One region of the Clostridium gasigenes genome, then DNA from elsewhere that is predicted to be linked to it. Evidence: a T-box and tRNA genes for the amino acid it is inferred to sense, from the RefSeq annotation. Region 1 holds a T-box; the other holds one or more tRNA genes.

Region 1 (3,194 bases):
AGCATTTAATGCAAATGAACCAGTATGAGTGAAGCAATCTAAAACATCGCGACCTTTGCAAATTCTATGAATAGCAGCTCTGTTTTCCTTTTGGTCTAAGAAAAAGCCAGTTTTTTGGCCGTTTGCTAAATCAACTATATATTTAACACCATTTTCTACTATTTGAACATTAGTATCAAACTCTTCAGTTAAGAAACCTTTAGTTTGTTCTAAACCTTCAATTTCTCTAGTTTTTAAATCGCTTCTTTCATAGATACCTTTGGCGTTATATTCTTCAGTAAGGATTTTAACTATTAAATCTCTATATTTATCCATACCTAGAGTTGATATTTGAATTACGAAATAATCTTCAAATTTATCAACTGTTAAACCAGGCAGAAAATCAGCCTCTCCAAATATAAATCTGCAAGAAGATGTGTCTATTACAGTAGTTCTATAATCCCAAGCCGCAGCAAACCTATTTTTGAAAAACTCTTCATTTATTTCTTCATCTATATTTCTAGTCATTATTCTTATTGTTATTTTACTTTTATCGTTTATGTATCCTTTACCTAGGAAATTTTTTCTAGGTCCGTATACTTCAACGATATCTCCATTTTCATATTCGCCATCATATTCATTAATTTCGTCAGTGTAAACCCAAGGACGACCATTTTCTACTTTTTTACTTTTTCCAATATGTAAATAAAACTTACATGTCATTTTCAAGCAACTCCTTACCTAATAAATTATTATAAGATTATAACACAAAGCATATATGAATTTATTAATAATAAAAAAATATGCAAAATAAAGACCACCTGTTTTAATAACAGGTGGCTAAGGGGAAGTACAATTGTATGGATAATACAAGGTAGGGGCCATGTATTATTTTTTTTCAAGGTGCTTTTCAATCAAATCTTTGATTTTAGGGGCGCATCTTGAGCCTCTGCATCCACCAGTGCAAGCTCCAGTTACTTTGGAAACTGCTTCCACTGTGTGTGCTCCGGCATTAATTGCATCTTTAATTTTGGATCTTGGGATTGCCCTGCAAGTACAAGTTTTTGTTATCTTATCAAGGACTTCTTCTGTTAAATTATTTTCCATTTAGTTATCCTCCTAATTGCATAGAATGTACTAATTGAAAATAAAAGGGGATAAAAAATAAATTTAAAAGTTATTTTCTATGACTCTATTATAACAAAAAGTAAAAACAAAAGTCAATACTAATTAATAAAAATTATCAGTTAAGTTTTATTATTGAAATGAAATATTTATTTTAGAAAAAGTTTCATTGTATCTTTAATATTGCTGCATTTTATAGTAAAATATACATAATGTCAATTGACAATAAATTTACAGTGATATATAATTAAAAAAATATAAAGACGATGATTAGGAAAAGTATTTAAGTGATTTCTTTTAGAGAGTGGCTGGCTAGTGTAAAGTCATAGAATAGCTTAATGAAAATCACCTAGGAGTTGGGGGCTGAAAAGTTTTTACTAATTAAGCTTATCCCGTTATCCTACGTTATAGGATAGAGTATGATGGTACTCGAAATAATAGACCATAGGTGGTATAGCGAATTCAACTTCGTCCTTATATAGGATGAGGTTTTTTTATGCTTTAATAGAATAATTTAGTAAGTATTAGCTAATATTAAAAATAAGAAGGGAGATTTTTGTTTATGTATAAGAAAGTTGAATTGCCAACAGGTTTTGTTGGTATGGAAAAACAAGTTACACAACTTTGGGAAGACAAGGGCGTAATTAAAAAGAACTTTGATATGAACCAAGATGGGGAATATTTCACATTTTATGATGGTCCTCCAACAGCAAATGGAAAACCTCACGTAGGTCATGTTTTAACAAGAGTTATGAAGGATATAATCCCAAGATATAAAGTTATGAAGGGATATAAGGTTATAAGAAAAGCTGGGTGGGATACTCACGGTCTTCCAGTTGAACTTGAAATAGAAAAGAAACTTAAAATTTCAGGTAAACCACAAATAGAAGAATATGGTGTAGAAAAATTCGTTACAGAATGTAAAGAAAGTGTTTTTTCATATGTAAGCATGTGGGAAAAAATGACTAATCAAATAGGCTATTGGGTAGATATGGAAAATCCTTATGTAACTTATCATAATTCATACATAGAATCAGTATGGTGGGCTTTAAAACAAATGTGGGATAAAGAGCTTCTATATAAAGGTCATAAAGTAATGCCTTATTGCCCAAGATGTGGAACAGGTCTTTCATCACATGAAGTTTCTCAAGGATACAAAGATGTTAAGGATTTAACTGCAATTGTTAAATTTAAAGTAAAGGGAGAACAAAACAAGTATATATTAGCTTGGACAACAACTCCTTGGACATTACCATCAAATGTAGCATTATGTATTAACAAAAAGTATGATTATGCTGAAGTTAAAAAAGAAGATGAAATTTATATCTTAGCTAAAGATTTAATAGGTAATGTTTTAGGAGAAGATGTAGAAATAATAAAAGAATTTAAAGGCGAAGAGCTTTTAGGTTTAGAATATGAACAATTAATGCAATTCCATAAGCCAGAAGGAAAAGCCTTTGTTGTAGTTCATGGTGATTATGTAAGATTAGCAGATGGTACTGGTGTGGTTCATATAGCTCCAGCTTATGGAGAAGATGATAACTTAATTGCAGCACAAAATAAACTAGCATTTATTAATTTAGTAGATACAAGTGGTAATTTTGTAGATGAAGTTACTCCATGGGCAGGAAAGTTTGTTAAAAAATGCGATGAGAGCATAGTTAAATACTTAAAAGAAAATAACCAAATAGTAAAAGCTGAAAAGCATACTCATTCATATCCACATTGTTGGAGATGTGACACACCACTTCTTTATTATCCAAGAGAGAGTTGGTTTGTTGCAATGAGTACTTTAAGAGGTAAATTATTAGAAAACAATGATAAAATCAATTGGAATCCAGACAATATAAGAACAGGAAGATTTGGTAAGTTCTTAGAAAATGTTATTGATTGGGGTATTTCAAGAGATAGATACTGGGGAACACCACTTCCAATATGGGAATGTGAATGTGGCCACAGAGAATGTATCGGAAGTATAGAAGAACTAAATAAAAAAGGTATTAATGTACCAGAAGGTATAGAATTACACAAACCTTATATAGATAAAGTTCATTTAAACTGTGAGAAATGTGGCAAAGAAATGACTAGAA
Region 2 (3,194 bases), 330 kb from region 1:
GGTAGGTGAGGAGAGAATCCTAAGACCATCGGAAGAATTGCAGTTAAGGAACTAGGCAAATTAACCCCGTAACTTCGGGAGAAGGGGTGCCTGCGAGAGCAGGCCGCAGAGAATAGGCTCAAGCAACTGTTTAACAAAAACACAGGTCTCTGCTAAAGCGTAAGCTGATGTATAGGGGCTGACTCCTGCCCGGTGCTGGAAGGTTAAGGGGAATGCTTAGCGCAAGCGAAGGTGTGAACTTAAGCCCCAGTAAACGGCGGCCGTAACTATAACGGTCCTAAGGTAGCGAAATTCCTTGTCAGGTAAGTTCTGACCCGCACGAATGGAGTAATGACTTGAGCACTGTCTCAACTGCAAATCCGGCGAAGTTGTAGTGCGAGTGAAGATGCTCGCTACCCGCGATTGGACGGAAAGACCCCGTAGAGCTTTACTGTAGCTTAGCATTGAATTTCGGTATTGTCTGTACAGGATAGGTGGGAGACTGGGAAGCTAGGGCGTTAGCCTTGGTGGAGTCATCCTTGGGATACCACCCTGACAGTACTGAGGTTCTAACTGGACGCCATGAAACTGGTGACAGGACATTGTTAGGTGGGCAGTTTGACTGGGGCGGTCGCCTCCTAAAAAGTAACGGAGGCGCTCAAAGGTTCCCTCAGAACGGTCGGAAATCGTTCGAAGAGTGCAAAGGCAGAAGGGAGCCTGACTGCGACACCTACAAGTGGAGCAGGGACGAAAGTCGGACTTAGTGATCCGGTGGTACCTCGTGGGAGGGCCATCGCTCAACGGATAAAAGCTACCTCGGGGATAACAGGCTGATCTCCCCCAAGAGTCCACATCGACGGGGAGGTTTGGCACCTCGATGTCGGCTCGTCGCATCCTGGGGCTGTAGTAGGTCCCAAGGGTTGGGCTGTTCGCCCATTAAAGCGGCACGCGAGCTGGGTTCAGAACGTCGTGAGACAGTTCGGTCCCTATCCGTCGCGGGCGTAGGAAATTTGAGAGGAGCTGTCCTTAGTACGAGAGGACCGGGATGGACCGACCTATGGTGCACCAGTTGTTCCGCCAGGAGCATCGCTGGGTAGCTAAGTCGGGACGGGATAAACGCTGAAAGCATCTAAGCGTGAAGCCTCCCTCAAGATGAGATTTCCCATAGCATAAGCTAGTAAGACCCCTTGAAGAACACGAGGTTGATAGGTCAGAGGTGTAAGTATGGCAACATATTTAGCTGACTGATACTAATAGGTCGAGGGCTTGACCAATTTACAATAATTCATGTGCAATTTTCAGAGAACAAAACTCTGATAAAAAAATATAAGAGACTAAATTAATATTTAGAATCTTAAAATAACTGTTGACAAATAAGTTTAAAACAGTTATACTTAATAAGTAATCTGGTGATGATGGCGTAGAGGAAACACTCCTTTCCATTCCGAACAGGAAAGTTAAGCTCTACAGCGCTAATGGTACTGCACGGGCAGCTGTGTGGGAGAGTAGGACGTCGCCAGGTCAAAACTAGGATCTTTAGCTCAGTTGGTTAGAGCAACCGGCTCATAACCGGTCGGTCTGGGGTTCGAGTCCCTGAAGGTCCACCATATGGGGGTATAGCTCAGTTGGGAGAGCACCTGCCTTGCACGCAGGGGGTCGCAGGTTCGATTCCTGTTACCTCCACCATATTAAAAGTTACGATTTATATCGTAACTTTTTTTGCTTTAATTTAGATATTATTGTAACTGTCGAAAAAGAGAGTAAAAACTCTAAAAATTTAGTTATCAATTATTAATTATATATATTATAATTAATAATATATAGTAAAGGTTTAAATAGAGAATAAGATTATTTTTAACAAAACTGGTTTTCATTCATAAACTAGTAAGGTACTTAATGAATATAAAATCAAACAAAACAAACTTTGAAATGGGGAGTGTTTTTTGTGGGCAATAAATCTGGGTTAGAACAAAGGATAATAGAACTAAAATTAGAGAAAAGGGAATTGCTATTAGCAGGAAAGAATATAAATAAGATAGACGAATTAATAAAAGAAGTAGAAGAAGAGATAAAATGTTTAAGATAGGTTGAATAATTATAAGAAAGTTATTATTAGGGCATAAATACATATATGTATTTATGCCCTTTACATTTATAGAGCTAAAAAGAAAATAGACTAGAATATTACTAGTTATTTTAAAAAAGATATTTTAGGCATAGAAAATACTAAGAAGGGTTATATATTAGCAATTATAGAAATAGGTATAGAAGGATAATTAATAAGAATATAGCATATATTTAATAAAATAAACATATTAAGATATGAGGCATATATTTATGTTATTAATTGAGTAAGAGAGAGGTGAGCTTATATGATAAGAACTGTTGTATGTGAAAAAGAGGGATGCAGTGGTAGTAGATTCCATATAGTAACTGATAATAATGAAATAGTATTAACGTGTGACCAATGTAAGAGTGAAAATAAATATGATATAAGTTATTATGATTTCATAATGTTGTCAAATTGTTCTAAATGTAATAATGATACGTTTAAAGTATTTAAAGATACAGATAGAGATGGTGTTTATGCAACATGTACTGAATGTGGTGCGGTTCCTGAAAAAGTATATATAGATCCTGATGGAGCACAAGTATCATATGAAGGGAAATTATTAAATGATATAAAAGATACATTACACCTAGTAGAACAAAGGATGTGTAACTTAGAAGTTAAGGTACAAGATATAGAGAGAGGACAAGGAATGTTAGAGCAATCTTTAGCTTATATTAATAGATATTTAATAGATCGTGATTAATATCTATACAAGTTAAAATTAAATAGTGTATAATTTTTAAGGAGATTAATATATTATTTAATTTAGACATCTTTAAAAATATAATAGTAAATATGAGAGTTTATTTTATTTCATGATTTGTTTATTTAATACAGAATAGCACTACTACTAGTGTATTAAATTTATTTGTTTGTAATAAAATATATATCAAAGTAAAGTCTATTATTTTTGAGGATGCTTTAAAACTTAAGGAGAATAGATATGATCAGAAAAAACAAAGTGATATCATGGGTAATGTTATTAGTATGGATGGGAATAATATTCTTTATGTCCAATCAAACGGGTGAGGTATCAAGTAATCAAAGTGATTTGGTAATAAAAATATTTGAGTTTTTAGGTATAAGATTAGATTCGTATTTT

What was found. The T-box of region 1 lies ahead of ileS (isoleucine--tRNA ligase). A T-box ahead of a tRNA ligase gene usually reads a tRNA of that ligase, here a tRNA-Ile.
Region 2: it has a tRNA-Ile gene. The T-box ahead of ileS (isoleucine--tRNA ligase) is inferred to sense a tRNA for this amino acid. The anticodon was not compared.

Annotation. Positions count from the first base shown of each region.
Region 1 covers NZ_CP071376.1:1,134,103-1,137,296, reverse strand. Annotated here, with positions in the region: gene J1C67_RS05610 (class I SAM-dependent rRNA methyltransferase) at 1-702, opposite strand, end outside; gene J1C67_RS05605 ((2Fe-2S)-binding protein) at 868-1,086, opposite strand; T-box leader at 1,362-1,583, shown strand; gene ileS (isoleucine--tRNA ligase) at 1,667-3,194, shown strand, end outside.
Region 2 covers NZ_CP071376.1:1,465,046-1,468,239, forward strand. Annotated here, with positions in the region: rRNA gene J1C67_RS07070 (23S ribosomal RNA) at 1-1,253, shown strand, start outside; rRNA gene rrf (5S ribosomal RNA) at 1,385-1,501, shown strand; tRNA gene J1C67_RS07080 (tRNA-Ile) at 1,510-1,586, shown strand; tRNA gene J1C67_RS07085 (tRNA-Ala) at 1,590-1,665, shown strand; gene J1C67_RS07090 (hypothetical protein) at 1,925-2,065, shown strand; gene J1C67_RS07095 (hypothetical protein) at 2,352-2,795, shown strand; gene J1C67_RS07100 (VanZ family protein) at 3,036-3,194, shown strand, end outside.